Regions from separate parts of the Rhizobium sp. 25PS6 genome, predicted to be linked through region 2. Evidence: riboswitches for the same ligand, from Rfam matches in the RefSeq annotation. Region 2 holds a riboswitch; the other holds the start of a gene.

Region 1 (7,683 bases), on a different contig from region 2:
AGGCACTCGAATGCGCGATCAAGACGGCGCGCCGCTATCAGTTTTCCAAGGGCCATCCCGAGCGCTTCCATATCATCACCTTCGAAGGCGCCTTCCACGGACGGACGCTGGCGACGATCGCCGCCGGCGGCCAGGAGAAATATCTCGAAGGCTTCGGCCCCAAGGCGCCAGGTTTCGATCAGGTGGCTTTCGGCGACATCGAAGCGGTCCGCGCCGCGATCACCGAGGCGACGGCTGGCATCCTCATCGAGCCCGTGCAGGGCGAGGGCGGCGTCCGTCCCGCCACGCCTGAGTTCATGAAGGCGCTTCGCCAGCTCTGCGACGACAACGGCCTGCTGCTGATTCTCGACGAGGTCCAGACCGGCGTCGGCCGCACCGGCAAGCTCTTCGCCCATGAATGGTCGGGCATCACACCCGACATCATGGCGGTCGCCAAGGGCATCGGCGGCGGTTTCCCGCTCGGCGCCTGCCTTGCCACATCAGAGGCCGCCTCCGGCATGAAGGCCGGTACGCATGGCTCGACCTATGGCGGCAATCCGCTTGCCATGGCCGTCGGCAGCGCCGTGCTCGACATCATCCTTGCCGATGGCTTCCTCCAGCAGGTGCGCGACGTAGCACTCGTCTTCCGCCAGGGTCTCGCCTCGCTGAAGGATCGTTATCCCGATGTGATCGAAGACGTGCGCGGCGAGGGGCTTTTGCTCGGCATCAAGGCTGCCGTTCCCTCAGCCGAACTGCTGCAGGCGATCCGCGCCGCCCATCTGCTCGGCGTGCCCGCCGGCGACAACGTCATCCGCCTTCTTCCGCCGCTCGTGGTCACCGCCGAGGAAGCCCGCGAGGGCCTTGCCCGCGTCGAGCGCGCCGCCGAGAGCATCCGCGCTTCCAAGGTCAAGAAGACGGCTTGAAGAAATTGCCGCTTCGGGCGCAGCACAGGTACAGGTAAGTAGACGATATGAGCCCTAAACACTTCCTCGATCTTTCGGCGGTCACATCCGCCGATCTCAGAACGATCATGAACGATGCGCTCACCCGCAAGCAGGCCTTCAAGGCAGGCACGGGCGACAAGCCGCTCGCGGGCAAGATGCTGGCGATGATCTTCGAGAAGCCGTCGACGCGCACCCGCGTCTCCTTCGACGTCGGCATGCGCCAGCTCGGCGGCGAAACGCTCTTCCTGTCCGGCACCGAGATGCAGCTCGGCCGCGCCGAGACGATCGGCGACACCGCCAAGGTGCTGTCGCGCTATGTCGATGCGATCATGATCCGCACCACCGAGCATTCCAGGCTGCTGGAGCTTGCCCAGCATGCGACCGTGCCTGTGATCAATGCGCTGACGGATGACACCCATCCCTGCCAGATCATGGCCGATATCATGACCTTCGAAGAGCATCGCGGCCCGATCAAGGGCAAGACCATCGCCTGGACCGGCGACGGCAACAATGTGCTGCATTCGCTGGTCGAGGGTGCCGCGCGTTTCGGCTATCGCATGAACATGGCCGTGCCCCTTGGCTCGGAGCCAAAGGATCACTATCTGAACTGGGCCCGCAATGAGGGCGCCGAAATCATGCTTTGCCATGATGCCGACCGTGCGGTCGCCGGCGTCGATTGCGTGGTGACCGATACCTGGGTCTCCATGAATCAGGAACATCGGGCCCGGGGTCACAATGTCTTCCAGCCTTATCAGGTCAACGCGGCCTTGATGGCGAAAGCCGGCAATGATGCATTGTTCATGCATTGCCTGCCCGCCCATCGCGGTGAGGAAGTGACTGATGATGTGATCGACGGTCCGCAATCCGTAGTCTTCGATGAGGCGGAAAACCGTCTTCATGCGCAGAAGTCGATTCTTGCTTGGTGCCTGGGCGCGATCTGAACCATAATCGGACGTCGCGAGTCACAAACTCGCGACCGCGCGAGCGAAGGGCACGCTGGCCCATCGCTCGGAAACTAGGAGTGAAAGCCATGGCAGAAGCTGCAGCCGCCCTCGGCCAGTTCGATTTCGCCGGCGATGACCATGTCGTCCCTTTCCAGGTGGAGGGGCTGGATGTGCGCGGCCGCGCCGTCCAGCTCGGCCCTATGCTCGATGCGATCCTCGAGCGCCATCATTATCCCGCACCCGTTGCCCGGCTGCTTGCCGAAGTCGTCGTGCTGACGGTGCTGCTCGGCACCTCGCTGAAGTTCGACGGCAAGTTCACGGTGCAGACCAAGGGCGACGGCCCGGTCGATCTTCTCGTCGCCGATTTCTCGACGCCGGAAAACGTCCGCGCCTATGCCCGTTTCGATCAGGCGCTGCTCAACAAGGCGATCGAGTCAGGCGAAACCGAGCCGGAGCAACTGCTCGGCAAAGGCATTCTCGCCTTCACCATCGACCAGGGCAAGTTCAGCCAGCCCTACCAAGGCATTGTCGCGCTCGACGGCACTACGCTGGAAGAAATTGCCGGCGTCTATTTCCGCCAGTCGGAACAGATCCCGACGCGCGTCCGTCTTGCCGCGGCCGAGCTCTTCGATCGCGACGATGCCGGCAAGCCGCGCCATCGTTGGCGGGCTGGCGGCCTCGTCGCCCAGTTCCTGCCGGAAGCGCCGGAGCGCATGCGCCAGCCGGATCTGCACGGCGGCGACGGCGACACCGGCAGCCGCCCGCATGGCGAGGACGATGCCTGGCTCGAAGCCCGTTCGCTGGTCGAGACCATCGACGCCGATGAACTCACCGATCCGCTGGTCGGCACCGAGCGGCTGCTGTTCCGCCTGTTCCACGAGCGCGGCGTGCGCGTCTACGAACCGCGCGCGGTGTTCGACCGCTGCAGCTGCTCGCGGGACAAGATCAAGGGCGTGCTGAAGGGCTTTTCGGCCGAGGAGATCGAGGCCAGCCAGGAAAATGGCGAAATCGCAGTCACCTGCGAATTCTGCTCCACCACCTATCGCTTCGAGCCGACCGAGCTTCAGCCGGCCGAATAGGCTTGGTTAAGGACACGCACCGCGAACAATAAAAGATTAGCGATGATGCAGCACGGTGACTCGACTTTGCGTAGTCACTGTGCACCTATTCTGTTTCATTGGTTGTGGCCTAAGAAAGCGGATGGGGCATTGATGCGGCTTTTGTTTTTTGTACTCGCGCTCATAGCTGCGATGCCACGAATGAGTTTGGCTGATGACGGGACAGTCCCCTGGAAAGAGGTCGGGGGCTGGAGCGTGGCTGTCGACCCGACTTTAGACAATGGCTGTTTTGTTCTGACTTCCTTTGATGACGACACCATTTTTCGTCTTGGCTTCAATTTCCGCAAAAAGGACAACCCTCTTTACATTCTGCTCGGAAATCCAAATTGGAAATCCTTGGAGAAAGGTAAGCATTATCCCATCGAACTCTCGTTCGACCAGTCTAAACGGACGGCTGATGCGAGAGGTCTGGATCTCCCTGGCTTCAAATCATTATGGATTGATTTCAAGGATCCCGACTTGATTGAGGAATTCGCTGGTAAACTGAGTTTCCGCGCCAGCTTTAGAGGAAAGCAGATTGTTGCCCTCGGTTTGAAAGATTCCGCCAGGGCAGCGGATGAGTTGCTCGCCTGCCAAAAGGCGGTAAACGATGCGGTCGCAAAACATCCGGCCCCGCCACAATCAAAAGATCCGTTTGAAGCAAAGTCAGGCACCCAGGCGTCGGATCCTTTTGAGCTTTAGTAGATTGATGACTGGGCAACCCGAAGATCCACGGCCGCGCGTAGTCTTGCGGCAAGCATATCAACGTCGGCGCTACGCGCTCAATTGAGCACGCGCAGCAGCCCAGGCGAATCCAGCGAGAAAGCGGGGATGTCGACATCGAACATCTCGCCTTCGTCCGTTTCCATCTGGTAATGGCCGAACATCAACCCTGAGGGCGTGTCGAGCGGGCAGCCGGAGGAATATTCGTAGGTGTCGCCGGGGCTAAGGCGCGGTTGCTCGCCGACGACGCCGGGACCGGTCACCTCGTCCACCTGACCGTTCTGGTCGGTGATGTTCCAGTAACGATTGACCAGCCGAACGGCTATGCTCGAATTGTTGCTGATGACAATCCGGTAACCCCAGACATAGCGATCGTCTTCCGGATCGGATTGCTCCTCCAGATAGAACGGCTCGACGACTACTTCGATCTCTCTTGTGAGGGCGCGATACATGCCTTGCACCTTAGTCAAGATATGTTACCCGTATCTTATAAGAGGCCCTGTCCGTCAAGAAACGGAACAATTATCATCGCTGAAATGGCTGTGATCCGAAGGGTTTTCGATCGTTAAGCCTAATTGTCAGTGTTAATTCCGTTTCGGAACGCCGCGGAGGACGAACTTGTTCCCCGTCTCACCTTGGTGAGATCCGGCACGGCCGAACTCCAGGTCCGGCCGCCTTATCTCTGGATCTGGATCAGGCCGAGACCTTGGCAAGCGCCTTCGCGAAATCCTCGATCAGGTCGTCGGTATCCTCGATGCCGGCCGAAAGGCGGACCGTGCCCGGAGAAATGCCGAGTTCGACGCGGGCCTCTTCCGTCAGGTTCTTGTGCGTCGTCGTTGCCGGATGGGTGATCAGGCTCTTGCTGTCGCCGAGATTATTGGAGATCTTGATGATCTCGAGCGCGTTCTGCAGCGCGAAGGCCGCATCCTTGCCGCCCTTCATCTCGAAGGCGACCAGCGTCGAGCCGCCGGTCATCTGCTTGGCGATGATATCGGCCTGCGGGTGGTCCTTGCGGCCGGGATAGATCACCTTGGCGACCTTGCCCTGCTCGGCCAGGAAGTCGGCGATCTTTGCGGCATTTTCGGTCTGCTGGCGCACGCGCAGCGGCAGCGTCTCAATGCCCTTCAGCAAAGTCCAGGCGTTGAACGGCGACATCGCCGGGCCGGTATGGCGGAAATAGTCGTGCAGGTTCTCGTCGATCCATTCCTTGTCGGAAAGCACGACGCCGCCGAGGCAGCGGCCCTGGCCGTCAATATGCTTGGTGGCGGAATAGACGACGATATGGGCGCCGAGTTCCAAAGGTTTCTGGAAGAGCGGGGTGGCGAAGACGTTGTCGACGACGACCTTGGCGCCGATCTGGTTGGCGAGCTTGGCGACGCCTGCAATATCGATCACTTCGAGCGTCGGATTGGTCGGGCTTTCCAGGAAGAACACCTTGGTCTTCGGCGTGATCGCCTTTTCCCAGCTCGCCAGATCCCGGCCGTCGATCAGCGTGCAGTCGATGCCGTATTTCGGCGCCAGCGTCTCGACGACCCAGCGGCAGGAACCGAACAGAGCACGCGCAGCGACGATATGGTCGCCGGCCTTGAGCTGGCAGAGGATCGCCGCGGTGACGGCGGCCATGCCGGAAGCGGTGGCGCGGGCGTCTTCGGCGCCTTCGAGCATGCACATGCGCTTTTCGAACATGTCGTTGGTGGGGCTGCCGTAGCGGGCGTAGATGAAGCCCTCCGTCTCGCCCTTGAAGCGGGCTTCGGCCGCCTCCGACGTCTCGTAGACGAAGCCTTGGGTGAGATAGATTGCCTCGGACGTCTCGCCATATTGCGAACGCAGCGTGCCACCGTGGACGAGTTGGGTTGCCGGGCGCCAGGTCTTGCTCATGCCATCACCTTCACATAACAAAAAAACCGGTCGCAAAAGCAGACCGGTTTCAACCCGGTCTTTTTAGCCACTTGTTTAACGTGGCTGCAAGCCGACCGGCCAAATCACCACGGGATAATTCTGCAATACTGCTGTTAGCTGCTTGCGTCAATTCCCCGAGTTTGGTTTTGTCGGCGGCAAATGATGGATGAGGCATGATGGCTCGCGAAACGGGAATTCTGGCGGATCGCGCGATCTCCGCGCTGTTCGAAACGGGGCGTCTGATCTCCGAACGGGAGCTGGACCGCGACCAGATCCAGCCGGCAAGCCTTGACCTGCGCTTGGGCGGCAAGGCGTTTCGCGTGCGTGCCAGCTTCATGCCAGGCCCCTCGCATCTGGTGTCAGACAAGCTCGACCGGCTGAGCCTGCACGTGATCGACCTCTCCGAGGGGGCGGTGCTCGAAACCGGCTGCGTCTACATCGTGCCGCTGATGGAGAGCCTGGCGCTGCCGGCCGACATGTCGGCCTCGGCCAACCCGAAAAGCTCGACCGGGCGCCTGGATATCTTCACCCGCGTCATCACCGATTACGCCCAGGAATTCGACAAGATCCCATCAGGCTATTCCGGCCCGCTCTATCTCGAAATCAGCCCGCGCACCTTCCCGATCGTCGTGCGCCGCGGCTCGCGCCTGTCGCAGATCCGTTTCCGCGTTGGCCAGGCCCTGCTCGGCGAGCCGGAACTGTTGAAGCTGCATGAAAGCGAAACGCTGGTCGCCAGCAAGCTGCCGAATGTTTCGGGCGGCGGCATCGCGCTGTCGATCGACCTTGCCGGAGACAAGGACGGCCTGATCGGCTATCGCGGCAAACATCACACCGCCGTCGTCGATGTCGACAAGAAGGCCGAGCACGACCTCTTCGATTTCTGGGAACCGCTCCACAGCCGCGGCCGCAACGAGCTGATCCTCGATCCCGACGAGTTCTATATCCTCGTCTCGCGTGAGGCCGTGCACGTGCCGCCGGATTATGCCGCCGAGATGACCCCCTTCGATCCGCTGGTCGGCGAATTCCGCGTCCATTATGCCGGCTTCTTCGATCCGGGCTTCGGCCATGCGCCTGCCGGCGGACGCGGCAGCCGCGCCGTGCTCGAAGTGCGCAGCCACGAAGTGCCCTTCATCCTCGAAGACGGCCAGATCGTCGGCCGCCTCGTCTACGAACACATGCAGGAAAGGCCCGCAAGCCTCTACGGCTCCGGCCTCGGCTCGAACTACCAGGCCCAGGGCCTGAAACTCTCGAAGCACTTCCGCATCTGAGGCTTCCCGGCGGCCGCGACTTGACAGCGGCCCCCATCTGTTGGAAATCTCGCTTCATCGCGGGTGTAGCTCAATGGTAGAGCAGCAGCTTCCCAAGCTGAATACGAGGGTTCGATTCCCTTCACCCGCTCCAGCTCCCGCAAGCCATGCCGAGCAACCCTTAATCCCCAAAAAACCGGATCGGCTTATATTGCCGATGCGCGATGATCAGGCTTCGGTCGGGCTGGATGATGTAGGTTTCCTCCACTTGCCGGCCGTATTGGTCGATGAAATCATGCGGGAAGGCGGAGCCGGGCGGTGATTTGGTGAGCTTGGTGCGCGGCTGGCCACTATAGGTGATGCTGCCGGGGATGGGTTCGAGGCCCGGTCCGCTATAGCTGACGGTGCTGCATCCCGTCAGAACGAGCGTGCCGACGAGGCCGATGATTGCAGGTTTCATATCCATCCCTCCCAATGCCGCGAATAATATCACTCTATGCCTTGCCGGATAGGGCGCACGACACGAATGCCCATGCCGCGCGTCAATTCTTCGGGAAAGCGTCGCCGGGGGGACGACGTGATCGAGCGGCCGGCGGGGCGACATCCACCTATGGATATTAGGGTGAGAATCCCATTCCTCCAGTCGTGCACCGACGCATCCATTGCCGAAACCGGTGCCGTCTGCTAGATCGGCATCGTCGAAAAAGGCAGGATCGGTTGAGGTAAGCCCGATCCCTTCCGTTCGAGCGTCAAGCGCGCTCTCACGGAAGCTCTGCTCCGTGTCCTGGCACGAGAACCCGCGACGTGATCCGCATGAAGATGCGGGATCCCGGCGGCGTGCGGAGACGGC
Region 2 (7,683 bases):
CCTCTTCCGCCAGCATATGCGAATGGCCGGTGCCAAAGACATAGACCCGCTTGTCGCCGCGGGCAGCATTGAGGATGACGGCTGCTGCCTGCGCCATCGGCTCGGCAAGCGTCTGCTTCAGTTCTTCCAGCCGGCCGATCAGATTGGAGAAATAGGCATCGGTGATATCAGTCATCCGGCTTATCCTTGATTTCAGGCCGTTTCGCCGCTGAGCCAGGTGGCGGTGACGGCAAGCGCATCGGTGAGATGCACGAGATCGGCACGCGCGCCCGGCGAGAGATGGCCGCGATCGGCAAGCCGAAGGAACCGGGCCGGATAAAGGGTCGCCATGCGCAAAGCCTCGGCAAGCGTCAGGTCGAGATAGGTGACGCCGTAACGGATCGTCGAGATCATGTCGACGTCGGAACCGGCCAGCGTGCCGTCGGACAGCACCAGCTTCGAGCAGAAACCGCCCGTTTCGCGCCGGACGGTGCGCCCGTTCAGCGTGAACGAGTCCTTCTCCGAGCCGACGAGCGACATCGCATCGGTGACGAAAAACAGCTTGCCTTCACCGCGTTTGGCGCGCAGCGCCGTGCGCAGGGCCTTCGGATCGACATGATGGCCGTCGGCGATAATGCCGCACCAGGTCGAGGGATGATCGATCGCTGCGCCGACGAGACCGGGCGCACGGTGTCCCAACTGGCTCATGGCATTGAAGAGATGCGTGACTCCACGAGCTCCGGCATCGAAACGTTCTTCCGCCGCCTCGCTCGAACAATCGGAATGGCCGATGCTGACGGTGACGCCGGCTTCCGCAAGCTCACGCACCTGGGCAACCGTCACCTGCTCGGCGGCCATGGTGACGAGCAGCGTGCCGATCGCCTCGCGCGCCCGGATGAAGGCCTTGACATCGCGGTCCTCTACCGGCCGCATCAGTTCGGCCAGATGCGCGCCCTTGCGCGCAGGCGCCAGATGCGGGCCTTCGAGATGCAGGCCGGCGACACCGCGGTTCATTTTCACTGCCTCCTTGGCCGCCTCGATGGCGGCAATGGAGGTCTCTGATGTATCGGTGATCAGCGTCGGCAGCAGCGACGTCGTGCCATAGGGCCGGTGCCCGCCGGCGATGATGTCCATCGAGGCAACGGAAGGCTCGTCGTTCAGCATCCGCCCGGCGCCGCCATTGACCTGCGCATCGATGAAACCGGCCGACAGAACACCGCCGGCAAGCGTCACCACCTCGCCGTCCGGCAGATCATTTCTGGCAGCGATCGCTTCGACGCGGCCGCCGACAACGATGAGGGCCTTGTCGTCATGGAGGCGCTCGCCGTCGAAGATGCGGGCGCCGAGGAAGATCTTGCGGACCATCAGACCGTCTCCGTCACCTTGAGCAGGTTTGCCGGCTTGTCGGGATCGAAGCCCTTGCGGCGCGTCACCGACTCGATCAGCCGGTAATAGACGAGCAGCGACACCAGCGGATCGACGAGGCCGTTGCCCGTCGTCGGCACGCGCAGATGGACGCCGGAAAGCAGCTGAGTCGAGAAACCGACGGTGGTGGCGCCGAGTTTCTGCAGGCGTTCCAGCGCCTGCACATTGTTGACGAAGGCCGCATCGTCGGGCGCAAAGGCGACGATCGGGAAGCCCGGCTGCACCAGGCGCATCGGGCCATGCATCAGCTCCGCCAGCGAGAAGGCCTCGGCATGCAGGCCGGAGGTCTCCTTGGCCTTCAACGCCGCTTCGAGCGCGATCGCGAAGGCCGGGCCGCGGCCGGCGGTATAGAGCGAGGTCGCATTGAAGAGCACCTCCTCGGCTGCCGCCGTGTCGATACCGGCGGTTGCCGAGAGCGCCTCCGGCAGCTTGCCGAGCGCGGCCTGCAGATCGGACGCACCGCCGATGGCAGCCGTTACCCCGGAAAGGGCTGCAACCGAGGCGATGAAGGATTTTGTCGCCGCGACACTCTTTTCAGCACCTGCATTGAGACCGAGAACGATATCGGCCTGCTTCGCAAGCGGGCTGTCGGTGACGTTGACGACGGCGATCGTCGTCGCTCCGCCCTTCTTCGCCGCATCCTGCAGCGCGACGATGTCGGGGCTGGCACCCGACTGCGAGACGGTGAAATGGACACCGCCCTTCAGATGCAGCGCCGCACCATAGACCGAAGCGATCGACGGGCCGACCGAGGCGACCGGAACGCCGCAGGTGATCTCGAAGAGATATTTGAAGAAGGTGGCGGCATGGTCCGAGGAGCCGCGCGCCGCCGTCGTCACCACGCTCGGGCGGGCGGACGAAAACAGCCGGGCGATCTCGGCAAAGACCGGTTTTTCCTTTTCGAGCAGCGTGGCCACCACCTCAGGCGATTGGCCGGCTTCCTGTAGCATCAGTGACTGGTGGTCATTCATAGGTCATCTCCGATTCTCAATTCGGCAACGAAATCATAGGCATCGCCGCGATAATGCGAGCGGGTGTATTCGACGACGCGTTGGTCCTCCAGGCGCGAGACACGTTCGATCAGAAGCGCTGGCGCGCCCGATTTGACGTCCAGGATCGCCGCGGAAGACGGATCGAGCGTGACTGCGGTCAGCCGCTGCAGCGCGCGCACGGGCCTGTGGCCGCTGGCCGTCAACGCATCGTAGAGCGATCCCTCACCGCCGGCATCGTGTCCCAGGAACTTGATCGGCACCACGGCGCGTTCGATCGCCAGCGGCAGGCCGTCGGCAAGGCGCAAGCGGTCAAGTCTCAGCACCGGCTCGTCGCCGCCGAGGCCGAGCAGGAAGGATTCCTCCGGGGACGGCGTATTGACCGCCCGCGACAATATCCGTGCGGCCGGCAGACGCCCGCGTGAACGCATGTCGGCGGAGAAGGAGGAAAGCCGCCACAGCGACTGTTCCATGCGTTCCACCCTGCTCGATACGAAAGTACCGCTTCCGTGGCGCGATTCCAGTGCGCCTGACGCCATCAGGTCGCGATAGGCGGTGCGCACGGTGACACGGCCGAGCTTCAGAGCCTCGGCAAGGTCGCGCTCGCCCGGCAGCGCGGTGCCGGGCTTCAGCAGCCCTTCCTGAATGAGGCCGGTCAGCGTCTGCGCCAGCCGCTTGTAGAGCGGCCCGGTCAGCGCCTCGTCACGCAGGCCGCGGCTGTTCAATTCCGCTATCAGACTGGTTCTATCCATGGACACACAATAGAACCTATATAGAACCAATCGGCAAGACAGAATCGAGCACGGAACGAAAAAACCCTCGCCGGCGGACCAGCAAGGGTTTCATAACGCTCGAATTTGACAGCCGTGCGTGCGGCAGAAACACTCAGTTCTTGGTGAAGATATAATCCGTCTCCTGGCGCAGCACTTCGCCGGGGCGCAGGACCGCATTCGGAAAACCTTGGTGATTGATGGCATCCGGCCAGATCTGCGTCTCCAGGCAGAAGCCGGCGAATGGGCCGTATTTGCGCCCGCCGATGCCGGGGGCCGCGACATCGAGCTTGAAGCCGGCATAGAACTGCACACCTGGCTCCGTGCTGCGCACTTCCAGCGATACGCCGGAATACAGGCTGCGGGCGAGCGCGACGCTCCGCTTGGCGGTACGCTCGCCCGACAGGCAGAAATTATGGTCGTAAAACGCTTGTTCACTGCCGACAAAACGCTTCATCGGCGCCATCTCGCGGAAATCGAATTCCGTGCCCTCGACGGAACGGATCTCGCCGGTCGGCACCTGCTTCTCATCGGTCGGCAGATAGTGATCGGCGGCAATCATGATGTCATGGCCAAGCGCGTCTTCGCGGCCGTCGAGATTGAAATAGGCGTGCTGGCAGACATTGGCGAGCGTCGGCTGGTCGCTGGTCGATTCGTAGGTGATCGACAGTTCACCATTGCCATGCACCCAAAAAGTCGCCTGGATGGTGCAATTGCCGGGATAGCCGGCGCGGCCATCGGGATCGACGATCTTCAGCACCACGCGGTCGACGTCATGCTCGACGATCGTCCAATTGCGTTTGGCGATATTGTCGCTGCCGCCATGCAGATGCGTGACGCCGTTTTCATTCGGCTCGAGCTGATAGTCCTTGCCGTCAAGCGTGAACCTGCCGCCGCCGACGCGGTTGGCGCAGCGGCCGGGCGTCGCGCCGAAATAGGACGAATAAAGCAGATAGCTGTCGAAATCGTCGAAGCCAAGCTGCAGCGGCGCATCATGTCCCTCGAGACGCAGATCCTGGATGACCGCGCCCCAGCTGATGATCTTGGCCGTCAGCCCGCCGCCCTTGATCTCGACGCGATAGACGGTCTCGCCCGCCTGCGTCTGCCCGAAAACGTCCCGCTCCAACTTATCCGACATGATCGACCGTCCATTCTATCTCTTCTGCAAATTCCTCAATTCGGAATCGATTTGAGGAATTTGCAGCGATTCAATGTGTGAATTGCACGTCCGACGAAGACGCGCGGTGTGGTAGGCTTCAGGACAGGAACCTGCCCGGATTTGCTTCAATCTGCAACCGGCGGATCAGAAAGAAAAGCCGCAGCAGTGGTGCGGCGGCATCGGCTCCAGGCGTGATTCGGCAACGGTCAGAGATCGGTGCCGATCTCTTCCACATCAAAGGGCGTCGTCTGGTAGATTTCGTTGATCCAGTTGCCGAACAAGAGATGCGCATGGCTGCGCCAGCGGTTCTGCGGCGCAAGCGCCGGATCGTTATGCGGGAAGTAATTGTGCGGCATCTTGATCGGCACACCGGCATTGACGTCGCGGAAATACTCGTCGGAAAGCGAGGTGGAATCATATTCGACATGGTTGAACATGTAGAGCCGCCGGCCTCTCTTCTCGTGCACGAGGCAGACGCCCATTTCGCTGGACTCCATCAGGATCTCCAGGCTTTCGGATTTTTCGATATCAGTGCGGCGCACTTCGGTCCAGCGTGACACCGGCACTTCGAAATTGTCGGAAAAGCCGTTGAGGTAGATCGAGGAAGGCTTCAGGTTCCGGTGGCGGTAGACGCCGAAGGCCTTCTCTTTCAGCTCGTATTTCGGAACGCCGTGAAAATGATAGACCGCCGCCATCGCGCCCCAGCAGACGTTCATCGTCGAATGGACATTCGTTTCCGTCCAGTCGAGAATCTCCTGCATCTCCGCCCAATAGGTGACGTCCTCATAGGGCAAAAGCTCGATCGGCGCCCCGGTGATGATAAAGCCGTCGAACTTGCGGTGCTTTACCTCCTCCCAGGTCTGGTAAAAGGCAAGCAGATGATCTTCGGACGTATTCTTCGCCTTGTGGCCGCCGATGCGGATGAGCGACAGCTCCACCTGCAGCGGCGAGGCGCCGACAAGGCGGGCCATCTGCAGCTCGGTCTTGATCTTGTTCGGCATGAGGTTCAGCAGCCCTATCTGCAACGGTCGGATATCCTGACGGATCGCCAACGTCTCGGTCATCACCCGCACACCCTCCTGAACCAGGGTTTCGAAGGCGGGCAGCGTATCGGGGATCTTGATGGGCATTGCGGTCACTCGATCAAAAACAAAAACCGGCGGCGACAAAAATCGCTACCGGTCCGCACGCGGCCCTTTAGCGACTTTTTTAACGTGGCTGCAAGCCGGCCGGCCAAATCACCACGGAGGCCTTAATTAGACCCAGTCTGATTGCGAATCAACTGGCGAATGCATGCAGGAGAGACTCATGCAAGCATCATCACACTTTAATGACTGATAGAATCTGTTGATAGACCGGTAACGCCACCATGTTATTTATAGGGGCATGGGCGATTTGGAAAAGCGTAATGGCAGATAAGATCGAGAGGAGGCCGGGCATCCGGAGGCAGGATAGGGTAGGGTATGATTTAAGCCTGACATATCGCCTCGGCGTCATGTTCTCAGCATTCTGGAATTCGGAAGTGCGTGGCAAGGTGCTGTTTCTGGCGACCGTGCTGATCCTCGTCATCCTGGCGACATCCTACGGCCAGGTCATCCTGAACGAGTGGAATGCTCCTTTCTACGACTCGCTGGAGCGCCGCGACCTCGGCGAATTCTTCCACCAGCTCGAAATCTTCGCGATGATCGCCGGCACGCTGCTGCTGCTCAACGTGCTGCAGGCTTGGCTGAACCAGATGACCGCGCTCTATATGCGCGAAGGCTTGTCGCGCGATCTGGTCGACCAGTGGCTGAAGCGCAAGCGAGCGCTGCGGCTCGCCTCCAGCGGCTTGATCGGCGTCAATCCGGACCAGCGTCTGCACGAGGATTCCCGCAACCTTGCCGAAAGCACGACAGGACTGGTTCTCGGCCTGCTGCAGTCGACCATTCTTCTTGTGAGCTTCATCGGCGTGCTCTGGGAACTTTCCAGCGGCTTCATCTTCCGCATCAGCGGCCATAGCTTCTCCATTCCAGGCTACATGGTCTGGGCGGCGATTTTCTATGCCGCTTCCGCGTCAGTGCTGAGCCAGGTGGTCGGCCGCAAGCTGGTGAAGCTCAATGCCGATCGTTTTTCGAAAGAGGCCGAGCTTCGCTTCACGCTGATGCACGCCAACGAAAACATGCCGGCAATCACCGTCGCCCGCGGCGAGGAGAACGAGCGTCGGCGCATCAACACCGATATCAGCTCGGTCCTGACAGTCGTCAAGCGGCTTGCCATGGCCAATACCAATCTCACCTGGGTCTCGGCCGGCTATGGCTGGCTGGTGATCGTCATCCCGATCATCGTTGCCGCCCCCGCCTATTTCTCCGGCGGTCTCACCCTCGGCCAGCTGATGATGTCCGTCGGTGCCTTCAACCAGGTCAACACGGCGCTGCGCTGGTATGTGTCCAATTTCGGCCCGATCGCCGAATGGCGCGCCACGCTGATGCGCGTCACCGATTTCCGCCAGGCGCTGGTCGAGATGGAAGAGGACTTCGACCTGAAGGACAGCATCGCCTATGAAAACGCCGCGCCCGACACGCTGACGCTGAAGGACGTGGTGATCGTCGCCAAGATCGGCGAAGACATCGAGGAATGCGGCGGTTTCCGCCTGCGTGAAACCGATGTCGTGATCAAGGCCGGCGAAAAAATCATGATCAACGGCGATCACAGCGTCAATCGCAAGCTGCTCTTCCAGGCGATGGCCGGCCTCTGGCCGTGCGGCAGCGGCACGATAGGCCTGCCGCCGATCGACGACATGCTCTTCGTTCCGCAGGTTGCCTATGTTCCCGGCGGCACGCTGCGCGAGGCGCTGGCCTTCCCCGAACGTCCCGAAGCCTACGAGAAAGCCGACGTCGAGGCGGCCCTCGACAAGGTTGGTCTCCATTCGCTGATCGCAAGGCTCGAAACCCGCGCCCGCTGGGACAAGCTGCTCGACAGCGACCAGCAGAAAGCGATCGGATTTGCCCGTCTGCTTCTCGTGCGCCCGCGCTGGATCATCTTCGACGAAGTGCTGGAAGGCATGGAGCCGGAATTTCAGGAAACAATGGCCAAACTGCTCACCTCGATGCCCGAAAGCGGCATGATCTATATCGGCCGCTCCGAGGCCTATCTCGAGGTGCTGAAGCCGCGCGTGCTGCATCTGCAGGCGCTGCCGTCAAAATCCGAGGAACAGCCATCTGTCGTCCAGACCGGCGCCAGCGCCAGTGCCGGCGCTGCCGCCATGCCCGCGCCGGCGCTTTGATGCCGCGCATCCGTTACATCGGCGGTATGACGCCGTTGAGACCGACGGCGATCTGGCTGGCCGAGATGCTGCCATCCGCCGCCGTCTCGCCGGTGACGA

The links. A riboswitch is a leader RNA that binds a small molecule or an ion and turns the genes downstream of it on or off. The one in region 2 is predicted to bind S-adenosylmethionine.
Region 1: linked by a shared signal. The riboswitch ahead of RWK44_RS10525 (O-succinylhomoserine sulfhydrylase) and the one ahead of metA (homoserine O-acetyltransferase MetA) in region 2 are both predicted to bind S-adenosylmethionine.

Annotation. Positions count from the first base shown of each region.
Region 1 is NZ_JAWDIV010000006.1:54,841-62,523, forward strand. Features, by position in the region: gene RWK44_RS10500 (aspartate aminotransferase family protein) at 1-902, shown strand, start outside; gene argF (ornithine carbamoyltransferase) at 950-1,864, shown strand; gene RWK44_RS10510 (Hsp33 family molecular chaperone) at 1,954-2,946, shown strand; gene RWK44_RS10515 (hypothetical protein) at 3,079-3,666, shown strand; gene apaG (Co2+/Mg2+ efflux protein ApaG) at 3,747-4,139, opposite strand; gene RWK44_RS10525 (O-succinylhomoserine sulfhydrylase) at 4,381-5,565, opposite strand; SAM riboswitch at 5,608-5,686, opposite strand; gene RWK44_RS10530 (2'-deoxycytidine 5'-triphosphate deaminase) at 5,760-6,854, shown strand; tRNA gene RWK44_RS10535 (tRNA-Gly) at 6,914-6,987, shown strand; gene RWK44_RS10540 (hypothetical protein) at 7,015-7,293, opposite strand.
Region 2 is NZ_JAWDIV010000002.1:209,124-216,806, forward strand. Features, by position in the region: gene RWK44_RS03650 (SIS domain-containing protein) at 1-175, opposite strand, end outside; gene nagA (N-acetylglucosamine-6-phosphate deacetylase) at 193-1,344, opposite strand; gene RWK44_RS03660 (SIS domain-containing protein) at 1,344-2,375, opposite strand; gene RWK44_RS03665 (GntR family transcriptional regulator) at 2,372-3,145, opposite strand; gene RWK44_RS03670 (aldose epimerase family protein) at 3,279-4,301, opposite strand; gene metA (homoserine O-acetyltransferase MetA) at 4,529-5,452, opposite strand; SAM riboswitch at 5,500-5,577, opposite strand; gene RWK44_RS03680 (ABC transporter ATP-binding protein/permease) at 5,692-7,584, shown strand; gene RWK44_RS03685 (hypothetical protein) at 7,598-7,683, opposite strand, start outside.